DNA from 3 places in the Streptomyces purpurogeneiscleroticus genome. Region 2 is predicted to be linked to each of the others. Evidence: riboswitches for the same ligand, from Rfam matches in the RefSeq annotation. Region 2 holds a riboswitch; each other region holds the start of a gene.
The links. Region 2 has a riboswitch for cobalamin ahead of CCS38_RS19175 (SCO2321 family membrane protein). Riboswitches for the same ligand answer to the same signal wherever they lie in the genome.
Positions count from the first base shown of each region.

Region 1: it holds a riboswitch for cobalamin, as region 2 does, so the genes downstream of both, nicT (Nickel transporter NicT) here and CCS38_RS19175 (SCO2321 family membrane protein) in region 2, are expected to answer to the same signal.
Region 3: it holds a riboswitch for cobalamin, as region 2 does, so the genes downstream of both, metE (5-methyltetrahydropteroyltriglutamate--homocysteine S-methyltransferase) here and CCS38_RS19175 (SCO2321 family membrane protein) in region 2, are expected to answer to the same signal.

Region 1 covers NZ_NHSG01000120.1:5,621-13,294, forward strand. The annotation lists gene CCS38_RS06175 (DUF4232 domain-containing protein) at 1-202, opposite strand, end outside; gene CCS38_RS06180 (NAD(P)-dependent alcohol dehydrogenase) at 434-1,483, opposite strand; gene CCS38_RS06185 (helix-turn-helix domain-containing protein) at 1,613-2,524, shown strand; cobalamin riboswitch at 2,521-2,740, shown strand; gene nicT (Nickel transporter NicT) at 2,773-3,891, shown strand; gene CCS38_RS06195 (HhH-GPD-type base excision DNA repair protein) at 3,979-4,566, opposite strand; gene CCS38_RS06200 (PTS sugar transporter subunit IIAB) at 4,637-5,440, shown strand; gene ulaA (PTS ascorbate transporter subunit IIC) at 5,459-7,024, shown strand; gene CCS38_RS06210 (PP2C family protein-serine/threonine phosphatase) at 7,047-7,674, opposite strand, start outside.
Region 2 covers NZ_NHSG01000296.1:1,112-8,785, reverse strand. The annotation lists gene CCS38_RS19185 (aldehyde dehydrogenase) at 1-1,179, opposite strand, end outside; gene CCS38_RS19180 (Strvi_7410 family MBL fold metallo-hydrolase) at 1,313-2,350, shown strand; cobalamin riboswitch at 2,421-2,560, shown strand; gene CCS38_RS19175 (SCO2321 family membrane protein) at 2,738-4,006, shown strand; gene CCS38_RS19170 (SCO2322 family protein) at 4,003-4,722, shown strand; gene CCS38_RS19165 (energy-coupling factor transporter transmembrane component T) at 4,764-5,984, shown strand; gene CCS38_RS19160 (ABC transporter ATP-binding protein) at 5,981-7,645, shown strand; gene CCS38_RS19155 (ECF transporter S component) at 7,642-7,674, shown strand, end outside.
Region 3 covers NZ_NHSG01000364.1:21,229-28,902, forward strand. The annotation lists gene CCS38_RS25430 (non-ribosomal peptide synthetase/type I polyketide synthase) at 1-1,373, opposite strand, end outside; gene CCS38_RS25435 (enterochelin esterase domain-containing protein) at 1,492-2,034, opposite strand; cobalamin riboswitch at 2,155-2,371, shown strand; gene metE (5-methyltetrahydropteroyltriglutamate--homocysteine S-methyltransferase) at 2,527-4,857, shown strand; gene CCS38_RS25445 (FUSC family protein) at 5,064-7,253, shown strand; gene CCS38_RS25450 (acyltransferase family protein) at 7,280-7,674, opposite strand, start outside.

The DNA of each region.
Region 1 (7,674 bases), on a different contig from region 2:
TGTTGGTGGCCTTGAGCAGGACGTGGTTGATCGGCCGGCTGACGGTGCCGGCCTCGAACGTCAGCGCCGACGCCGTGCAGGGCGCCACCTTGGCGGCGGCCGCCGGGCGGGCGGTCTGGGCCAGGGCCGGGCCGGCGGCCGCCGACAGGGCGCCGACGGCGAGGAGCGAGGCGACGGCGGCCTTGACGGTCTTCTTCGGCATGGTGGGTCCCCCGTGACTGGTGAGTCCGATGTGAGTGGCTCTTGCGGCCGGCTGGTCCGTCCGGCACGACATCCACTCTGTCCGGGGGTGCTACTGGTCCGCTAACGTCCGGCTAACGCCGTCTTTTCACGCCCAAATGCGACGAAGCCGGGCGGCCGTCGAGCGGCCACCCGGCTCCGTAAGGGACGGACCGGCCGCGGAGCACACGGTCCACGGGCCCGTCCCCGGGAATCAGATCGTCGAGGCGTCGATCACGAAGCGGTAGCGGACGTCGCTCGCCTGCACCCGCCGGTACGCGTCGTTGATCTGCTCGGCCGGGATCACCTCGATCTCCGCGCCGAGGCCGTGCGCCGCGCAGAAGTCGAGCATCTCCTGGGTCTCGGGGATGCCGCCGATCATCGAACCGGCCATCGCCCGGCTGCCGCCGATCACCGAGAACGGCGAGAGGGAGAGCCGGTCCTCCGGCGCGCCGACCTGCACCAGCGTGCCGTGCGCGCGGAGCAGCGAGAGGTAGGCGTCCACGTCCAGGTTGGCGGAGACGGTGTTGATGATCAGGTCGAAGCGGCCCGCCAGCTCCTCGAAGGTGGCCGGGTCGGAGGTGGCGCGGTAGTCGGAGGCGCCCAGCTTCAGGCCGTCCTCCTTCTTGCGCAGCGACTGGCTGAGGACGGTGACCTCGGCGCCCATCGCGTGCGCGATCTTCACGGCCATGTGGCCGAGGCCGCCCAGGCCGACGACCGCGACCTTCTTGCCGGGGCCCGCGCCCCAGCGCGAGAGCGGCGAGTAGACGGTGATACCGGCGCAGAGCAGCGGCGCGGCGGCGTCCAGGGAGATGCCTTCGGGGATGCGGAGGGCGAAGTCCTCGGAGACCACGACGTGCGTGGAGTAGCCGCCGTAGGTCGGCTCGCCGTCCCGGCCGATGGCGTTGTACGTCTGTACGTTGCCGGTGCCGGTGCAGTGCTGCTCCAGTCCGGCCTTGCAGTTGTCGCACTCCCGGCAGGAGTCGACCATGCAGCCGACGCCGACCCGGTCGCCGACCTTGTGGCGGGTGACCTCGGGGCCCACCGCGGCGACCACACCGGCGATCTCGTGGCCCGGGACCATCGGGAAGATGCCCTCGCCCCAGCCGTTGTCGACCTGGTGGATGTCGGAGTGGCAGATCCCCGCGTACTTGATCTCGATCTCGATGTCGTGCGCGCCGAGCTCGCGGCGCGGAATGGTGGTGCGCTCCAGGGGTGCCTTGGGCGCGGGTGCTGCATACGCGGCGACAGAGGTGTGTGTCATGCCATCGAGCCTGCTCCGCGCGCGGAAGTGGAGCCAGACCCCCCGTTTTGGTACGAACGCGGTTCCTACCACTGGCAGTGGCACCCTCGCGGCCCGGCGTCCGTGCCCGACCACCCGGATACTGGCCTTATGGACCAGCGCACAGAATTGAGCGAGTTTCTGCGCACCCGCCGCGCGCGTCTGCAGCCCGAGGACGTCGGACTGCCGCGGCACAGCGGGCGGCGCAGGGTGCCGGGCCTGCGGCGCGAAGAGCTCGCGCAGCTGGCCGGGGTGAGTGTGGCGTACTACGTAAGACTGGAGCAGGGCCACGGGCAGAACGTCTCCACGGCGGTCCTCGACGCGATATCCGGCGCGCTGCGGCTCAATGCGGCCGAGCGGGCGCATCTGAGCCATCTGGTCAAGCCGAAGGCCAAGCGCTCGCGCGGCGCGGGGCGGCCGCAGCGGGTGCGGCCCGCGCTCCAGCAGCTGCTCGACTCGATGGAGGGGATACCGGCGTATGTGGCGGGCCGCCGCCTGGACGTCATCGGCTGGAACCGCATGGCGTGCGCGCTGCTCGGCGACTACGCCGCGCTCCCGCTCGAGCAGCGGAACGTCGCGTGGCAGGTCTTCCTGGATCCGGCCGCCCGCGAGCTGTACGTCGACTGGGAGAGCAAGGCCGCCGACATCGTCGCCTTCCTGCGGATGGACGCGGGCTGCCATCCCGATGACCCGCTGCTCGCCTCGCTGATCGGGGAGCTGTCGGTCAAGAGCGAGAGGTTCCGGCAGCTGTGGGCCACGCACGACGTGCAGGACAAGGGCTTCGGGGTGAAGCGGCTGCACCATCCCGTGGTCGGGCCGCTGACCCTGTCGTACGAGACGCTGCGGCTGCCCGCCGACCCGGACCAGCAGCTGATCGTCTACCACGCGGAGCCGGGCTCGGCCTCGGCGGAATCACTGCGGCTGCTGGGGAGCTGGGCGGCGGAGGAGCCGGCGTCCCGGGAGCCGGTGTCTCGCGAGCCGGTGACGAAGGACACCGCCCGGCAGCGGGACGCAGGGGGTTAGAGTGGCCGGGCCGTGGTGCTCGGGAAGACCGGTGAAGACCTTCGGGTCCGATTCCGGAGCGGCCCTCGCCACTGTGATCGGGGAGCTACCGACCCTTTTCCCCGTACGTGCACCACGAGCGTACGGGGGGCCACTGTCCGCAGAGTGCGGGCGGGAAGGCCGGGACGGGCGCGCGTACCCGTAAGCCAGGAGACCGGCCACGGCATCTCACGAATTGATTCCACGAGGTGCTGGAGCGTGATCGCCGGATGGCCCTGCCCACCGATGCCCCGAATTCTTCTTCCGTGCTGCCCGAATATCGCTGGCAGCGCCGTGACACCGTAAGGACCGCCGGTCTGCTGGCGGTCATAGCCGCTCTGCACATCGTCGCGTTCGGTGTGCTGTTCCTGCTCGTCGTGCCCGGCCACTACACCGTCGGCACCCAGGTGTTCGGCGTGGGCCTGGGTATTACCGCGTACACCCTCGGCATGCGGCACGCGTTCGACGCGGACCACATTGCCGTCATCGACAACACCACTCGCAAGCTCATGGCGGACGGGAAGCGGCCGGTCTCGGTGGGCTTCTGGTTCGCGCTCGGCCACTCCAGCATGGTCGTGCTCATGGCTGCGCTCGTCTCGGGCGGCGCGGCGCTCGCCGGGACGCTGATGGACGAGGAGTCCCGTACGCACCAGGTGCTCGGCACGGTCGGCACGACCGTCTCCGGGGCCTTCCTCTACCTCATCGCCGCCCTCAACCTGGTCGCGCTGGCCGGGATCTGGCGCGTCTTCCGTGCCATGCGGGCCGGCGAGTACGACGAGTCGGAGCTGGAACGGCAGCTGAACTCGCGCGGTTTCATGAACCGGATTCTGGGCCGGTTCACCAAGGCCATTACGCGGCCGGGCCAGATGTTCCCGATCGGGCTGCTCCTCGGTCTCGGCTTCGACACCGCGACCGAGGTGACGCTGATGGTGATGGCGGGCAGCGGCGCCGCGTCCGGGCTGCCCTGGTACGCGATCCTGTGCCTGCCGCTGCTGTTCGCGGCCGGGATGAGCCTCTTCGACACGCTCGACGGCACGTTCATGAACTTCGCGTACCAGTGGGCGTTCTCGAACCCGGTGCGGAAGGTCTACTACAACCTCACGATCACCGGCCTGTCCATCGCGGTGGCGCTCTTCATCGGCACCATCGAGCTGGTCAGCGTGCTGCACGAGAAGCTCGGCCTGACGGATGCGGTCACCGGCTGGATCTCCGGCCTGGAGCTGGACAACGTCGGCTACATCATCGTCGGCCTCTTCGTCGTCGTCTGGGCGGCGGCGATCGCCTACTGGCGGCTCTCCGGCGTCGAAAAGCGCTGGGCGGCACGGGTGGCCGCCTCGCCGGAAGGCTGAGCGCGCAGTACAAAAACCTGAGCGCGCAGTACAAGCAGTACCAGCAGTACAAGAAGAGGGGCGGCGGGCCTGTGCCCGCCGCCCCTGTTACTTCCCCGCCGCCTTCTTCGCCGCTCGCTTCATCTGCTGCTTGTACGCGCGGACCTCGGCCAGGGACTCGGGGCCCGTGATGTCGGCGACCGAGCGGTGGGAGTTCTCCTCGCCGTACGGGCCGGCGGCCTCGCGCCAGCCCTCGGGGCGTACGCCGAACTGCTTGCCGAGGAGGGCAAGGAAGATCTGTGCCTTCTGCTTGCCGAAGCCGGGCAGGTCGTTGAGGCGTTTCAGCAGCTCGGCACCGGTCGGTGCGTCCCGCCACACGGCCTCGGCGTCCCCGTCGTAGTGCTCGACGAGGTACTGGCACAGCTGCTGCACCCGTTTGGCCATCGAGCGCGGATAGCGGTGCACGGCCGGCTTGCGGGCGAGCAGCTCCTCGAACGCCTCCGGGTCCTGCGCCGCGATGGCGTGCGCGTCCAGGTCGTCGCCGTTCATCCGCCGGGCGATGGTGTACGGACCGGTGAACGCCCATTCCATCGGCACCTGCTGGTCCAGCAGCATGCCCACCAGCGCGGCGAGCGGACTGCGGCCGAGCAGTTCGTCGGCTTCCTCCTGCTGGGCGACCCGCATCCTCACGTTCATGTTCCGATGATCCCTTCCGGCGCCGCACTGCGCATATCCAGGCAAGCGTTTTCGTGCGACGATCCCGTCCATGCCGACACTGAGCGAACTGATTCCCGCCGAGGCCGTGCGGCTGGACGTGGCGGCGGCGGACTGGCGGGAGGCGGTACGGGCCGCCGGCGACCTCATGGTCGCGACCGGTACCAGTACTGGCGAGTACACCACGGAAATGATCGAGAACGTCGAGGCGAACGGGCCGTACATCGTCATCGCGCCCGGCTTCGCCTTCGCGCACGCCCGCCCCTCGCCCGCGGTCCTGAAGACCGGCATGTCGTGGGTGCGGCTGGCCGAGCCGGTGGAATTCGGGCACGAGGCGAACGACCCGGTGAGCCTGGTCGTCGGGCTCGCGGCGCGCGACTCCGGGGCGCACACGGAGGCGATGGCGGCGCTCGCCCGGCTGCTCGGTGACCCGGAGACCGAGCGGGCGCTGCACGAGGCCCGGATGCCGGAGGCGCTGGTCGCGGTACTGGCGGGCCGGGACGCGCCCCAGGAGCCGGAAGAACGGCAGGAGCCGGATGAGCGGCAGCCGGGCGGCGGCGGGACGTCCGTGCACAAGATCCTCACCGTCTGCGGCAACGGCCTGGGCACCAGCCTCTTCCTGAAGAACACCTTGGAGCAGGTGCTCGACCGCTGGGGCTGGACGAAGTACGTCACCGTCGAGGCGACCGACACCATGTCCGCCAAGGGCAAGGCCGGCGAGGCCGTCGCCATCCTCACCTCGGGCGAGATCGCGAGGACGCTCGGCGACGTCGGCGTCCCGGTGAAGGTCGTCGAGAACTTCACCAGTACGGGTGAGGTCGACCGCATCCTCCGCGACACCTACGACGTCCAGTAACGAAGGGCGCAGTTTTCCATGCACTGGCTCGTATCGATCGCCGAATTCCTGGTCAACGAGGTCCTCAGCCAGCCGGCGTACCTGGTCGGCCTGATCACGGCCACCGGCCTGATCGCCCTGAAGAAGACCGCCGGGCAGATCATCGGCGGCGCCATCAAGGCGACGCTGGGCTTCCTGCTGATCGGCGCGGGCGCCGGGCTGGTCGTCACGGCGCTCGCCCCGCTGGGCGAGATGATCCAGGGCGCGACCGGCGCGCACGGCGTCATCCCGACCAATGAGGCGATCGTCGGCATCGCGCAGGCGCAGTTCGGCGCCCGGGTCGCCTGGCTGATGATCGTCGGCTTCGGGGTCAGCCTGCTGCTGGCCCGCTTCACGCCGCTGCGGTACGTCTTCCTGACCGGCCACCACATGCTGTTCATGGCGACCCTGCTGACCGTGGTGCTGGCCACCGCCGGCCAGTCCTCGGCCGTGGTGGTGCTGGTCGGCGGCGTGCTGCTGGGCATCCTGCTGGTCTCCATGCCGGCCTTCGCGCACCCGTGGACCAAGCGGATCACCGGCGACAACACCATCGCCATCGGCCACTTCGGCACCGCCGGGTACGTCGCGGCGGGCGCGACCGGTCAGCTGGTCGGCAGGCGCAGCCGCAGTACGGAGGACATGAAGCTGCCCGAGGGGCTGCGCTTCCTGCGGGACTCGATGGTGGCCACCGCGCTGTCCATGGTCCTGATCTACGTGATCATGGCGATGCTGTTCCTGGCGAAGGCGGGCCGGGGCACTGCGTTCAAGGCGTTCGCGCCCGACGGCGGCGCGGCCGCCACCGGCTTCGGCAACTACCTCATGCAGTCCGTCATGCAGGGCCTGCAGTTCGGCATCGCCGTCGCGATCATCCTGTTCGGCGTGCGGACCATCCTGGGCGAGCTGGTCCCGGCCTTCCAGGGCATCGCCAAGAAGGTGGTGCCCGGTGCGGTGCCGTCGCTGGACGCGCCGATCGTCTTCCCGTACGCGCAGAACGCCGTGCTCATCGGCTTCCTCTGCAGCTTCCTCGGCGGTCTGGTCAGCCTCGGGCTGCTCTCCGCGCTCTTCCACCCGTGGTTCGGCCTCGCGCTGGTCCTGCCGGGGCTGGTGCCGCACTTCTTCACCGGCGGCGCGGCCGGCGTGTACGGCAACGCGACGGGCGGCCGGCGCGGCGCGGCCCTCGGCGCTTTCGTCAACGGCGTCCTCATCACCTTCCTGCCCGCGCTGCTCCTGAAGGTGCTCGGCGCGTTCGGCGAGGAGAACACCACCTTCGGGGACGCGGACTTCGGCTGGTTCGGCGCGCTGATCGGGAACGCGGCCGAGCTGGGCGGGGCGGGCGCCGTCGTGCTGATGCTGGCCATCGGCCTGGCGGTGCTGGGCGGTGCCGTGCTCGTGCAGAAGCGGGTGGTGGAGACCGGCTGGGACCCGGGTGCGCGGCGGGATGCCGTGCTGCCCCGTACGGAGGCTCCGGTGGCCGCCACGACCGTGACGGCCCCCGCGACCGTCCACGCGAAGATCGCCCCGCCGGCCGGCGCGCCCACGCCGCCTCCGCCGCCGGAGTCCCGCTGAGTACTCCGGCCGGGCCCGGGGATCAGGTGGAGTGCTGCCGGGACGGCGGGCGGATGAGCAGCATCATCGCGTCGTCCCGGCAGCCGCCGTCGCGGTGACGGGCGAGATCGACCTCGAGGGCGTCCAGGACGGCGGTCGGCTCGCGGCCGCAGAGGGCCGTGAGGCGCTCGGCGAGGGGGTAGAACTCGCCCGCCTCGTTCCGGCATTCGGCCACCCCGTCCGTGCACAGCAGCAGCCAGTCGTCCGGCGCCGGCCGCACGACCGCGGTCGGGCACCGGTCCTGCACCATCCGCATCAGCCCGAGCGGGGCCGTCGCGTCCAGCCCGGCGAGCCAGGTGGCCCGGCCGTCGCGCACCAGCAGCGGCGGCGGATGGCCGCAGCTCAGCAGCTCCACCCGGCCGTCGTCGTACACATTGATCAGCAGCGCGGTGACGAAGCCGTCGTGGTGGTGGATGCGGGTGACGGCGGTGTCCATGCGCAGCGCGATGCCCGCCAGGCTGCTCTCGTGGTGCGCGAGCTCCCGCCAGATGTGCAGCGTCTCGGCGGCCGTCGCGACCACGTCCAAGCCCTTGCCCGACACATCGCCGATGAGCAGCCGCACGCCGAAGGGGGTGCGCTCGGCGCCGCAGATGTCGCCGCCGACCGTGGCG
Region 2 (7,674 bases):
GCAGATCACCGGGCCGAAGATCTCCTCGCGGGCGATCCGCATGCCGGGGGTGACCTCGCCGAAGAGGGTCGGCTCGACGTACCAGCCGGTGTCCCGGTCCGCCGGACGGCCGCCGCCGGCCAGCACCTTGGCGCCCTCCTGCTGCCCGGACGCGATGTACTCCAGCGAGCGGCGGCGCTGCCGCTCGGCGACCAGCGGGCCGACCTCGGTGGCCGCGTCCAGCGGGTCGCCGACCTTCAGCGAGTTGGCGGCCGCGGTGAACCGTTCGGCGATCTCGTCGTAGTGCGAGCGGGGCGCGAGGATGCGGGTCTGCGCCACGCACGCCTGCCCGTTGATCATCCACGCGAAGGGGGTGATCCCGGCGACCGCCGCGTCCAGGTCCGCGTCCGGCAGGATCACCGCGGCCGACTTGCCGCCCAACTCCAGGGTCACGCGGGTCAGATGGCGCGCGGCCACTTCCATGACCCGCTTGCCAGCCGCGACCGACCCGGTGAAGGACACCTTGTCCACGCCCGGGTGCCCGACCAGGTACTCACTGACCTCCCGGTCTGCCGGAAGGATGGAGAGCACGCCCTCGGGCAGTCCCGCCTCGGTGGCGATCTCCGCGAGCAGGTACGCGTCCAGGGGCGTCTCCGGCGACACCTTCAGCACCACCGAGCACCCGGCCAGCAGCGCGGGGGCGAGCTTGGCGGCGGCGGTGAACTGCGGGACGTTCCACGGCACCACGGCCGCGACCACCCCGACCGGCTCGCGGCGGATCAACAGCGGCCCGAGGACGCCCTGCCGCCGCTCCTCGTACACGAAGTCGCCGGCGACCGTGATCGCCGCGTCCCACGCCATCATCGCGGCCAGCGACTGCACCATGACGCCCGCGGTGTACGGCGTGCCGTTCTGCGCGCTGATGAGCCGCGCGAACTCCTCGCTCCGTACGGCGAACGCGTCCTTGATCCGCGTGACGACCGCGATCCGGTCGGCGAGCGGTGTGTCCGCCCACACCCCGGAGTCGAAGGACGCGCGGGCGGCCGTGACGGCGCGGTCCACGTCGGTCCGCGAGGCGTGCGGCACCCGGCCGATGACCTGTTCGGTGTGCGGGGAGATGACCTCGATGGTGTCCTCGCCGGCCGGATCGACCAGCTCACCGCCTATGTAGAGCTGTCCGTGCTCGATCAGATCGGCCATCGACTCCGCCTCCTGCGGTCGCGTTACCCGATGTGTTACCCGGCTCATTACCTGACGCTGCATCAGAACTGATACCAGTTCTAGTTATGCTGGACAATGCACGCGACGGCGTGCGGGCCGAGAGGGGCATGGCATGCCGCACGTGATCGACCACCGGGGCGGGGTCCGGAGCATCGCCGTCCCCATACCGGACAACCCGCTCGGGCACACCCTCGTGCACGTCCTGGAGACGGACCGCGGCCCGGTGCTGATCGACACCGGCTGGGACGATCCGGCTTCCTGGGACGCGCTCGCCGCCGGGCTCACCGCCTGCGGCACCGACATCACCGAACTCCACGGCGTACTCGTCACCCACCATCACCCCGACCACCACGGCCTGTCCGCGCGGGTCAGGGAGGCGTCCGGCGCGTGGATCGCCATGCACGCCGCCGATACGGAGGTCGTGCGCCGCACCCGTGAGGCGGAGCCGGGCACCTGGCTCACGTACCTCATCGAGAAGCTGGCCGCGGCGGGCGCGCCCGAGGACCACCTCGCGCCGCTCTACACGGCCCGCGCCGAGGGGCGCACACGCGGGCTCCCCGAGAACCGTCCCGCGCTCCCGGACCGCGAGATCGTCCCCGGCGAGCTGCTGGACCTCGCGGGGCGGCGGCTGCGCGCGGTCTGGACGCCGGGCCACACCCCGGGCCATGTGTGCCTGCACCTGGAGGAGGCGCACCCGGCGGCGCACCCCGGCAACGGGCGCCTCTTCTCCGGCGACCACCTGCTGCCGTGCATCTCCCCGCACGTTGGCCTGTACGAGGACCCGGACGACGCGACGGTCACCGATCCCCTGGGCGACTACCTCGACTCCCTGGAGCGGATCGCGCGGCTCGGCGTCGCCGAGGTACTGCCCGCGCACCAGCACGCCTTCACCGGCGCCGCCGAGCGGGCGGCGGAGATCGTCGCGCACCACGAGGAACGGCTCGCGGACCTGCGCGCCCTGCTCGCCACCCCGCTCACGCCCTGGCAGCTCGCCGAGACCATGACGTGGAACCGCCCGTGGGAGGAGATCCCGTACGGCTCGCGCACCATCGCCGTCTCGGAGGCCGAGGCGCATCTGCGGCGCCTGGTGAAGCGGGGGCTGGCCGAGGCGGTGCCGGGCTCGGAGCCGGTGACGTACCGGGCGGTGTGAGGCACTTCCCGCCCGGGGGCGAAGGCGTACGTCACTCCGTACGTGCCGGGGACCGGTCGCTACCCGCCGGTTAAAGTGGTCCGGACAAGTTCATTCGTGCCCGACCGGGGGAAGCCGGTGGAAAACCGGCGCTGACCCGCAGCCGTGAGCGCTGGCGCGCACCCGTGCGCCGGAGCGAGCCGGAACACCCGGCGGGGCACACCCAAGGCTCCCGCGTACCGCACGGCCGCCCTTCAGCGGCCGCCCGGCGCGCGGCACCGTCGAGGTATACGGAGCTGAGCCCGGTGCCACCGCGCCCGCGCGCGTCGCGGACGTGGTGCGGCGGAGTACGGCTGCGTGACCTCCCACCTCGCGCACCCCGCGAACCGACCGAGAGGCACCGACCCCATGGCCATCACGGCCCGCTCCCTCGCCGCCCCGGCGCGCCGCTGCGCCGCGGCCCTGGCCGCCGCCGTGCTGTGCGCGGCCGCTGCCCCGGCCGCGTTCGCCGCCGACCCCGCGCCCGCCGCGTCCCCGAAGCTCCCGAAGGGCCTGTACGGCAGCACGGACCCGAAGTACGACGGCGTCTGGAGGCAGTCGCTGGCACTGCTGGCGCAGGACACCACGGGCGTGCGCCCGGCGGACTCGGCGGTGGACTGGCTCGCCGGACAGCAGTGCGCCGACGGCGCGTTCACCGCGTACCGCGCCGACCCGAAGCAGCCCTGCGACGCGAAGACGATGCGGGACACCAATCAGACGGCCGCCGCCGTGCAGGCACTGGCCGCGATCGGCGGGCACGCGGACGCGGTGCGCGAGGGCGTCTCCTGGCTGAAGTCCGCGCAGAACGACGACGGCGGCTGGGGCTCCGCCGCCGGTGCCCCGAGCGACGCCAACTCCACCTCGGTGGTGATCGGCGCGCTGGCCGCCACGGGCACGAAGCCGGAGTCGGTGACGGCCAAGAAGGACGGCGAGAAGGGCGGGAAGACGCCGTACGAGGGGCTGCTCGCCTTCCGCCTCGGCTGCGACGCCGACGAGAAGGACCGCGGCGCGTTCGCCTTCCAGGCCAAGGACGGGAAGCTCGCCGCCAACGAGGACGCGACGGCCGCCGCGGTACTGGGGGCGCTCGGCAAGGGCTTCGTCGTCGAGCCGGGCGCGCAGGCCCCGGCGAAGACGTCCTGCGAGGAGGCGGCCGAGGAACCGAGAGGTGCCGCCGGCGCTGCCGCGGAGCACCTCACCTCCGTCCTGGACGCGCACGGCCACCACCTGATGTCCGCGATGCCCGGCGCCGAGTCGCAGCCGGACGTCGGCAACACCGCCGACGCCGTCGTCGCGCTGGCCGCCGCGGGGCGCGCCGACGCGGCGAAGCAGTCGCTGGGCTGGCTGCGCGGGCACTCGGCGGCCTGGGCGAAGCAGAGCGGCCCGGCCGCGTACGCGCAGCTGATCCTCGCCGCGCACGCCACCGGCGGCGACCCGCGCGACTTCGGCGGCACCGACCTGGTGTCGAAGCTGAACGCGACCGGTCCGAAGCCGGCGTCCGCCGCCTCGGACCAGCAGGCCGACAAGGAACAGCAGGACGAGGGCGGCGTCTCCGTGTGGTGGGTCGTGCTCGTCGGCCTGGCCGCAGGCGCGGGCATCGGCTTCCTGCTGAGCGGGCGCAGGAAGCAGAACCAGCTGTGAGCAGCGCCGTTCGTCTCGCGCGCGGCCTCGGCGCGCTCGCCCTGGCCGGGGCGGCCACGGGCCTGGCCGCCGCGCCCGCGCACGCCGAGGAGTACCGCTACTGGTCCTTCTGGACGGCGGACGCGGCGGCCCACGGGGGCGGTTGGACGTACGCCACCGAGGGGCCGTCGACGGCGCGCCCCGAAGACGGCGGCGTGGCCGGCTTCCGCTTCACCGTCAGCGCCGACTCCGCGCGCGCCGCGAAGCCGCGCGCGGCCGCCGATTTCGACGCGGTCTGCGGCGGTACGAAGGCGGCGGACGGCCGCAAGCGGGTCGCCGTCGTCCTCGACTTCGGCACGGCGGCCGACGCCCCGAAGGGCGAGACCCCGCCCGCGGCCCGTACGGAGTGCGCGCGGGTGGCCGAGGACGCGAGCGCGGGCGACGCCCTGGCCGCGGTCGCGGCGCCGCTGCGGTACGACTCCAGCGCGCTGCTGTGCGCGATTTCGGGCTACCCGAAGACGGGGTGCGCGGAGCAGGCGGGCGGGTCCTCGAAGGAGTCCGAGGAGACCATCGGGTCCGCGGCGCCCGACGCCGGGGCGTCCGACTCCGGGGCGTCCGACTCCGGGGCGTCCGACTCCGATGACGGCGGGCCCTCCGCCGGACTGATCGGCGGCATCGCCGCGGTCGCCGTCCTCGGCGCCGCCGCGGTGTGGCAGGCCCGGCGCCGGCGCGAATGACCGGCCACCAGGGAACCGTGAGGACCGACGTGACGGGCGACGTGACGGGCGCACGGCCGGGTCGCCGCGCCTCTGCCCGGCTGCGCGCCCCTGACCGACTGCGCGCTCCCCTCGCCACGCGGGGGCGCGCGCTGCACGCCGGCGCGTGGTGGCTGTGGGCGTTGGGCCTGGCGACGGCCGCGTCCCGCACCACCAACCCGCTCCTCCTCGGCCTGCTCATCGGCGTCGCCGGATACGTGGTCGCGGCCCGCCGCTCCGACGCGCCCTGGGCCCGGTCCTACGGGGCGTTCGTCAAGCTCGGCCTGGTCGTGCTCGCCATCCGGCTGGTCTTCGCCTTCGTGCTCGGCTCGCCCGTCCCCGGTACGCACGTCCTGGTCACGCTCCCCGAAGTGCCGCTGCCGGACTGGGCGCGCGGCGTGCGGATCGGCGGCCGGGTCACCGCCGAGGGCATGCTCTTCGCGCTGTACGACGGGCTGAAGCTGGCCACGCTGCTGATCTGCGTGGGCGCCGCCAACGCGCTCGCCAACCCGGCCCGGCTGCTGAAGTCCCTGCCCGGCGCGCTCTACGAGGCGGGCGTTGCCGTCGTCGTGGCGATGACCTTCGCCCCGAACCTGGTCGCGGACGTCCAGCGACTGCGCGCCGCACGCCGGCTGCGCGGCCGCCCCGACCGCGGCGTCAAGGCGCTGCTCCAGGTCGGACTGCCGGTACTGGAAGGCGCGTTGGAGCGTTCGGTGGCGCTCGCCGCGGCGATGGACGCCCGCGGGTACGGGCGCAGCGCGCAAGTGCCGCGCGCTGTCCGGCACACCACCACGGCCCTCACGCTCGGCGGCCTCCTCGGCATCTGCGCCGGTACGTACGGACTGCTCGCGGCCCAGGGCGCCGGGTACGGGCTGCCGGTGCTGGCCGCCGGGCTCGCTGCCGCGCTCGCCGGGCTGTGGCTGGGCGGCCGCCGCTCGGTCCGCACCCGCTATCGGCCCGACCGCTGGGGCCCGCGCGCCTGGCTGGTCGCGGGCTCCGGCGTGGCGGTGGCCGCGCTGATGATCCGGGCGGGCTCGTACGCGCCCGCGGCCCTGCACCCGCCGGCCGTCCCGCTGACGGCGCCGGAGCTCCCGCTCTGGCCCGCGCTCTCGGTGCTGGTCGGGCTGGTGCCGGCGTTCGTCGCTCCGGTACCGGCGAACCCGCCCGCGAAACCCGCGAAATCCGCGAAGCCCGCAAAGCAACGCCCGCAGCACCCGAAGGACCCGAAGGAGACGACGACGTGATCCGGTTCGAGCAGGTGTCGGTCACCTACGGGGACGCCGGCGCGCCCGCCGTCCAGGGGGTCGACCTGACCGTCCCCGAGGGCGAACTCTGCCTGCTGGTCGGCCCGTCCGGTGTCGGCAAGTCGACCGTGCTGAACGCCGTCTCCGGCCTGGTACCGCACTTCACCGGCGGCACCCTGCACGGCCGGGTCACCGTCGACGGCCGCGACACCCGCACCCACCGGCCGCGCGAACTGGCCGACGTGGTCGGCACGGTGGGCCAGGACCCGCTCTCCCACTTCGTCACCGACACCGTCGAGGACGAGCTGGCGTACGGCATGGAATCGCTCGGCCTCGCCCCCGACGTGATGCGCCGCCGCGTCGAGGAGACCCTCGACCTCCTCGGCCTCGCCGGGCTGCGCGACCGCCCCATCAGCACCCTCTCCGGCGGCCAGCAGCAGCGCGTCGCCATCGGGTCCGTCCTCACCACGCACCCCAAGGTGCTCGTCCTGGACGAGCCGACCTCCGCGCTGGACCCGGCCGCCGCCGAAGAGGTACTGGCCGTGCTCCAGCGCCTGGTCCACGACCTCGGCACGACGGTGCTGCTGGCCGAGCACCGGCTGGAGCGCGTCGTGCAGTACGCGGACCAGGTCATCCTGCTGCCGGCGCCCGGCGCCGCGCCCGTCATCGGCGAGCCCGCCGCGATCATGGCCGTCTCCCCGGTCCACCCGCCGGTCGTCGCCCTCGGCCGGGCGGCGGGCTGGTCCCCGCTGCCGCTGACCGTACGGGACGCCCGCCGCAAGGCCGGCGCGCTGCGGGACCGGCTGGCGGGGCGGACCCCGGCGCCCCCGGCATCTCCGGTCGGGGCGACCGACGCCCAGCCCCGGCCGTCCGCGCAGCTCCAACCGTCCGCCCCGATCGCCGAGGCCGCCGGACTCTCCGTACGCCGCGGCCGCATCGACGCGCTGCACCGCGTCGACCTGGCCGTGCGCCCCGGCGAGACCGTCGCCCTGATGGGCCGCAACGGCGCGGGCAAGTCCACGCTGCTCAACACCCTGGTCGGCATGCACGAACCGGCCGCCGGCTCGGTACACGTGGGCGGCGCGGTGCCGCACCGCACCGGGCCGCGCGAGCTGCTGCGCCGGGTCGGACTGGTACCCCAGGAGCCGCGCGACCTGCTGTACGCGGACACCGTCGGCGCCGAGTGCGCGGCGGCGGACTCCGACGCGGGCGCGGCTCCGGGCAGGTGCCGGGCGCTGGTCACCCGGCTGCTGCCGGACGTGCCGGACGGCACCCACCCGCGCGACCTCTCCGAGGGCCAGCGCCTCGCCCTCGCGCTCGCCGTGGTCCTCACCGCGCGGCCGCCGCTGCTCCTCCTCGACGAACCGACCCGCGGCCTGGACTACGCGGCCAAGGCCCGGCTGGTGGAGGTCCTGCGCGGGCTCGCCGCCGAGGGCCACGCGATCGTCCTCGCCACCCACGACGTCGAACTGGCCGCCGAACTCGCCCACCGCGTCGTCATCCTCGCCGACGGCGAGATCGTCGCGGACGGCCCGACCGCCGAGGTCGTGGTCGCCTCCCCGGCCTTCGCCCCGCAGGTCGCCAAGGTCCTCGCCCCGCTCCCCTGGCTCACCGTCCCCCAGGTCACCCGCGCCCTGGCCGAACTGGAGCACACGGCATGACCACGGCACCCGGCACGAGTCCACGGACG
Region 3 (7,674 bases), on a different contig from region 2:
CTCAGCGGCAGGATCGTCCGGCTGCGCTGCGGCGGTCCGGGCCGGGAAGCGGCCGCGGGCGCCGGTGCCTCTTCCAGCAGTACGTGGGCGTTGGTGCCGCCGAAGCCGAAGGAGTTGACGCCGGCCCGGGCGGGCCCGTCGTGCGCGGGCCAGTCGACCAGCCGGTCCGGGATCTCGAAGGGCAGCGCGGCCGATTCGAGGGCCGGGTTGAGCCGCTCCAGGTTGAGGTGCGGCGGGATCTTCCGGTGCTTCAGGGCGAGCACCGTCTTGAGGAGTCCCGCGATGCCGGCGGCGGCCTCGGTGTGCCCGATGTTGGTCTTGACCGAGCCCACGTAGCAGGGGGCACCGGGCGGGCGCCCGTCGGACAGGACACGGCCGAGCGCCCGGGCCTCGATCGGGTCGCCGACCGGGGTGGAGGTGCCGTGCGCCTCGATGTACTGCAGGCTGCCGGGCACGACGCCCGCCTCGGCGCACACCTTCCGTACGAGATCCACCTGGGCGTCCTCGCGCGGCACGGTGATGCCGTTGGTCCGCCCGTCCTGGTTCACCCCGCTGCCGAGCACCACGGCGTGCACCGGGTCGCCGTCGCGCACGGCGTCGGCCAGTCGTTTCAGTGCCACGACGGCGACGCCCTCGGCGCGTACGTAGCCGTCGGCCGCCGCGTCGAAGGCGCGCGACCGGCCGTCGACGGAGAGGAAGCCGCCCTTGCTCTCGGCGATGGTGAAGTGCGGCGCGCAGTGCAGCAGCGTGCCGCCGGCCAGCGCGAGGTCGGTCTCGCCGCGCAGCAGGCTCTGCCGGGCAAGGTGCAGAGCGACGAGGGAGGAGCTGCAGGCGGTGTCGAGGGAGACGCTGGGCCCGCGGAAGTCGAAGGCGTGCGAGATGCGGTTCGACACCATCGTCATCATGGTGCCGGTCGCGGTGTGTGCCGTAAGGAAGTCCAGGTCGGCGTAGTGCAGGATGTTGTAGTCCATCGTGAAAGCTCCGATGAACACGCCGATGTCGCGGCCCGCCAGGCCGGCCGGGCGCTGCCCGCCGTCCTCCAGGGCTTCCCAGGAGACCTCCAGGAGCTTGCGCTGCTGCGGGTCGAGGTGCGTGGCCTCGCGCGGGCTGATGCCGAAGAACGCCGGGTCGAATGCGTCGAAGCTGTCGATGTACCCGCCGCGGCCGCCGACCAGCCGCCCGGGCTTGGCCCGGTCCCGGGTGCCCAGGGTGGTGACGTCGTACCGGTCGGCCGGGGTCGGGACGATACAGTCCCGGCCCTCGGCCAGGTTCCGCCAGAACGCCCGGTGGTCGTTGGCATGGCCGGGCAGGCGGCAGCCGATACCGATGATGGCAATCCGGTCATTAAGGGCGGAATCAGGCACTCGACTCATACGAGCAAGATAGAGGGCACATACGGCACATTCCGGCACTCTGCCTGACGACACGTCAGGTCAGCTTGTCGGACAGTCGGACGGTCGGCCCGACGGGTCCGGTCGGTGTTCCGCGGGATTACCCGGCGGCAGTCGGCACCGCGTACACGGAGCCGTCCGAGTCACCCCAAACCCCTTCTGCAGAACGGGTGTTGAGCGGGTCTGCCGCGGCGTACGCACACAGTGCACGCAGTCGCTGCCGCCGGCGGCCGGGGTCGGCAGGCGCGCCGCCGGGCGAGATGTCCGCGGCGAGCCGGTACGCGCCGCCACTGCCGGCAGGCAGCAGATACGTCAGGTGCCAGACATCGGTACCCGGCAGCCGGTCCAGCAGGGCGGGGGTGAGGTCGCCGGGGTCGGTGACGCCGTCGGCCAGCAGCAGCACCTGGCAGGTGGCGCGGTGACCGCGCCGGAGGAAGGTGACCGCGTACCACCCGGGATCGTCGGCGGCCTTTTCGACGAGGGGGGTGCCGCGCCGCTCGACCTCCGCCCAGAAGTCCGCGAGCAGGGCCGGTCGTTCGGCTTCGGCGGCGGTGGCGAGCCGGGCGGCGAGGCGTTCGACACACGGGCCTGCCGTGCGCGATGGCCGCGAGTCCCGTACGCCGGGACCGTCAAGGACGTACATCTCTCCCGCTTTCCTGGGCAGCACGGAGCCGCTGGAGCCCGCGCCACGAACAGTCTCACTTAGGCAAGGCTAACCTAATATCGATCTAGGGGGGATGGCACGCGGGAGGTGGCAGGGCATAGCCTGATGCGTGCAGCTGGTTCGCCCTGTCCGCCAGGCAGGCGCGTCGCAAGAGGGAACCCGGTGGGAATCCGGGACTGCCCCGCAGCGGTGAGCGAGAACGACCGCCGTCATACGCACTGGACCGACCGGGTCCGGGAAGCGACGGCCAGTAGGTGTTCGCCTTCGGGCGGACGTGCTCGTGAGTCCGAAGACCTGCCCGTTGCCCGCACGCGACCCGTCGTGTGCGGTCTCCCGGTGACCTCGAGGGCGGGTCGGCGTACAGCAGGGACGCGGCACACGAGTGCGCGGCGGCCCGTCCGCTGTGCACTCCCTTCGCGCTCTCGTGCCCGTCGCCGGGCACTCGGAGACACGCTCGCGAAGGAGAGCCACGTGACCAGCAAAAACACCGCCACGGCCGTACGGGCCACCGTGTACGGCTATCCCCGGCAGGGACCGAACCGGGAACTGAAGAAGGCGGTCGAGGGGTACTGGAAGGGCCGCGTCACCGCCGACGCGCTCCAGAAGACCGCCGCGGACCTGCGCCGTTCCGTCTGGCGGCAGCTGACGGAGGCGGGCCTGCACGAGGTGCCGACCGGCGACTTCTCGTACTACGACCACGTACTGGACACCAGCGTCATGGTCGGCGCGATCCCCGCCCGGCACCGCGCCGCCGTCGAAACGGACGCCCTGGGCGGGTACTTCGCCATGGCCCGCGGCACGCAGGACGCGGCGCCGCTGGAGATGACCAAGTGGTTCGACACCAACTACCACTACCTGGTGCCGGAACTGGGCCCCGACACCGTCTTCGCCGCCGACTCGCGCAAGCAGGCCGGCGAGCTGAGCGAGGCCCGCGCGCTCGGCCACACGGCGCGGCCCGTCCTGGTCGGCCCCGTGACCTACCTGCTGCTCGCCAAGCCCGCCCCCGGTGTCGACCCCGGCTTCGAGCCGCTGACCCTGCTCGACCGGCTGCTGCCCGTGTACGCGGAGGTCCTCGCCGATCTGCGGGCAGCCGGCGCCGAGTGGGTACAACTGGACGAGCCGGCGCTCGTGCAGGACCGCACCCCGGCCGAACTCAACGCGGCGGCCCGCGCCTACCGCGACCTCGGCGCCCTCACCGACCGCCCGCAGCTCCTGGTCGCGACCTACTTCGGCCGGCTCGGCGAGGCCCTGCCGGTACTGGCCAAGGCCCCCGTCGAGGGACTGGCGTTGGACTTCACCGAGACGGCGGCCGGCAATCTGGACGACCTCGCGGCGGCCGGCGGCCTGCCCGGCAAGCGGCTGGTCGCGGGCGTCGTCAACGGCCGCAACGTCTGGATCGACGACCACGAGAAGTCCCTCGCCACCCTCGGCACCCTGCTGGGCCTCGCCGACCGGGTGGACGTGGCGGCCTCCTGCTCGCTGCTGCACGTCCCGCTGGACGCGGCCGCCGAGCGCGACATCGACCCGCAGATCGCCCGCTGGCTCGCCTTCGCCCGGCAGAAGACCGCCGAGCTCGTCACACTGGCCCGCGGACTGACGCACGGCACCGGCGTCATCGCCGCCGAACTCGCCGCCAACCGCGCCGACCTCGCCTCCCGCACCGGCGCGGCGCTCACCCACGACCCGGCCGTCCGGGCCCGCGCCGCGGCCGTCACCGCCGCCGACTGCCGGCGCTCCCAGCCGTACCCCGAGCGGTCCGCCGCCCAGCGCGCCCACCTCGGGCTGCCGCCGCTGCCCACGACCACCATCGGCTCCTTCCCGCAGACGGCCGCGCTGCGCACCGCCCGCGCCTATCTGCGCGCCGGGCGGATCGACGAGGCCGCGTACGAGGAGCGCATCGCGGCGGAGATTCGCGAGGTCGTCGCCTACCAGGAGAAGGCCGGGCTCGACGTCCTGGTGCACGGCGAGCCGGAACGCAACGACATGGTGCAGCACTTCGCCGAGCGGCTGACCGGCTACCTCGCCACGCGGCACGGCTGGGTCCAGTCCTACGGCACCCGCTACGTCCGCCCGCCGGTGCTGGCCGGTGACGTCTCGCGCCCGGAGCCGATGACGGTGCGCTGGACCCGGTACGCGCAGTCGCTCACCGGGCGGCCGGTCAAGGGCATGCTCACCGGCCCGGTCACCATGCTGGCCTGGTCCTTCGTCCGTGACGACCAGCCGCTCGCCGACACCGCGCGCCAGGTCGCGCTGGCGCTGCGGGACGAGGTGGCCGACCTGGAGGCGGCGGGCACCTCGGTGATCCAGGTGGACGAGCCGGCGCTGCGCGAGACGCTCCCGCTGCGCGGCGCGGACCACGTGGCCTATCTGGCCTGGGCCACCGAGGCGTTCCGGCTCGCCACCGGCGGCGTGCGTCCGGACACCCAGATCCATACGCACATGTGTTACGCGGAGTTCGGCGACATCCTGCCGGCCATCGACGACCTCGACGCCGATGTGATCAGCCTGGAGGCGGCCCGTTCCCATATGCAGGTGGCCGGCGAGCTGGCCGCCGCCGGGTATCCGCGCGAGGTCGGCCCGGGCGTCTACGACATCCACTCGCCGCGCGTCCCGGACACCGACGAGATCGAGGCCCTGATCCGCGCGGCACTGACGGCCGTTCCCGCCGAGCGGCTGTGGGTCAACCCCGACTGCGGCCTGAAGACCAGGGGCTGGCCGGAGACCCGTACGTCGTTGGAGCACCTGGTCGCGGCGGCCCGCCGCGTCCGCCGGACGGTTCTGACGCGGAGGGACACTCCCTGACTCTCCGATGACTCCTGATGCTCGCGGCCGTCGACGGTCACCGGAACGCCGACCTCGGTACCGGGGCATGACTCATGCGATGCTGGGGCCTCCATGGATCATGGCGAGCATCGGGAGAGTACGGCAGCGTGATAGCAGCGACACGGCGGGCCGGCGTCCGCACCTGGGACCGCTTCGCGGCGTCCGACCCGGGACTGCTGCGGCTGATGGCAGGGCTGCGGACGGTCGGCGCGATCGTACTGGCCCTCGCCGTCCTCGCGCTGCTCGGCACGGACGTCAACCACATGGTGGCGGGCGCCATGACGGCCATGGTCGCCACCTTCGCGATCAAGGAGAAGGAGGTGCGCGGCCAGGCCGTCACGCTCGCGTGCGGCCTGCCCGTCGCCCTCGCCGCGATGTCGCTGGGAGCGCTCCTGCACACCCGGATCATCGCCGGTGACATCTTCTTCGTGCTGCTGATCTTCGGCGCGGTGTACGGACGGCGGTTCGGCGACCGCGGCACGGCCCTCGGCCTGATCGGCTTCCAGGTCTACTTCGTGTCGCTGTTCGTCCAGGCCACCGTCGGCGCGCTGCCGGAGCTGTCTCTGACGCTGGCCGTCGCGTTCGCGTGCAGCGCGGTCGTCCGTTTCGCCGTCGTACCGGAGACGCCCCAGCGCACCCTGGGGCGGCTCCGCGAGGCGTTCAGGGCGCGGCTCGCGCAGCTGGTGGCGGCGCAGATAGAGCTGCTCGACGCCACTCCGGACGACCTGGACAAGGTCCTGGACAGTCTGCGGCGGCGCACCGCCCGGCTGCACGAGGCGGCCCTGATGATCCAGGGCCGGCTGGAGGAGGGGACCCGGGACGAGGCGACGGCGGCGCGGCTCCAGCGCCGTATCGCGGACGCCGAGATCGCCGCCGAGCGGCTGGGCGTCATCCTGCTCAACGCGCGCAGCGCCGAGCGCGCCGACACCATCACGATGCATCTGCCGCACGCGCCCTTGCAGGTCGCCGCCGAACGGCTGCCGCGCGAGGACGCCGCGACCCGCACCCTGCGCCGGGACCTGAGCGCGCTGCACCTGCTGATCGCGCGCCGCGGTGCCGACGAGCGCGGCATGGCCCTGGCCCACGTACGGAACCGGCTGCTCGGCTACCGCGACGAGGACAAGCTGCCGGCGGCCTCGCCCGCCGTCCAGGACGTCTTCCGCGGCATCGGTGAGGCCGCGCGCGCCGTGCTGGGTCTACGGCTCGCGCTGGACGGACCGCAGGACGCGTCCGACGACACCCCCGCGACGGCCCGCTCCCGTGAGGAGTTCGACGCCGAGGACGTCGCGATGGCCGGTCTGGACGAGGCGGGCGAGGAGGCCGACGACGAGCGCACCGGGCTGCAGCGGCCCACCACCCGGGCCGCGTTCCAGGTCGCGGTGGGCTCGACGCTGGCCATCATCGGCGGCGAGTTCCTCTCCAGCCAGCGCTGGTACTGGGCGGTGCTGACCTGCTGGGTGGTCTTCCTCAACACCGCCTCGACGGGCGAGATCCTGGTCAAGGGCTACCGCCGGCTGGTGGGCACGGTCCTCGGCGTGGTCGCCGGTGTCGCGCTCGCGGGGCTCGTCGGGAACAACACCTGGCTCGCGTTCGCCCTCGTACTGCTCTTCATCTTCGGGATGTTCTTCACGGCGCCGCTGTCGTACGCGCTGATGTCCTTCTGCGTCACCGCGATGCTGGGCCTGCTCTACACGCTGCTGAACACCTACAGCCTGGCCGTGCTGGTGCTGCGCATCGAGGAGACGGCGCTGGGCGCGGCCTGCGGGATCATCGCCGCCGTGCTGGTGCTGCCGGTGCACACCGACCGCCGCACGGACGAGCTGCTGGGCACGGTGCTGGAGCGGCTGCGCGACGTGGTGACGGCCGCGGTGGCGCAGCTCAGTGGCGGCCCCGCAGCCGACCTGCTGGACAAGGCGCGCGACCTGGACTCGGCGCTGGACGATCTCCGTGCCTCCACGCAGCCGCTGACGCACCCGATCACGCCGCTGCGGGGCCGCCGGCAGACCGCCCGCTATCTGGTAGCGCTGCTGGAGACCTGCGCGTACCACGCCCGTTCGCTGGCGGCGACGGCCGAGCTCGTGCCGTACAGCAAGAACGTCGCGGCGGACCCGCGGCTGGAGCGGGCCGGCAAGCGCATCGCCCGGAACATCGACATCATCGTCGCGCGCGTCGTGGAGGAGAGCGCCCGCGGCGAGGTCTCCTCGGGCGCGAGCATCGCCTCGGTACTGGAGGCGAACGGCACCGCCGGGCCCGCCTCGGGCACGGTCACCTTCCGCGTCCTGCGCCACCTCCAGCGCCTCGACGAGGGCGTGATCGGCCTCGCCCGCCCGCTGGAGGTCCCGGTGTCGGGCCGCAATGTGGGGACGACCGGCTGAGAGCCCTCTTTTTCGGCGTACCGGCCTCAGCCGGACGTCGTGCGGCTCCCCGTGCTCGCGGCCGGTACGCGGGTCTCGTCGGCCGAGTGGTCCGGCGTCGGGCGCGGCCGGGAGCGGCCTGACATGGCCGGGGGCAGGCGGAACGCCCAGTCCAGCCGCGGTTCCATGACCGGCCGGAAGAAGCGGCGGACCGGGGGCGAGGTGAGCGCCAGCGCGAGGGCGACGCCGAAGGCGGTGACGGTCAGTTCGCCGGCCGGGGTGTGCCAGAAGGGCGCGTCGAACCAGCCCTCCCAGGCGGCGGTGCGCACGAAGAAGCCGTGCAGCAGGTAGGCACAGAGGGTGCCGGCGCCGAGCTGTGTGAACCAGGTGCGGCGGCGCGGGACCCAGGCCAGGAACGCCACCGCGAGGACCAGCGAGCAGG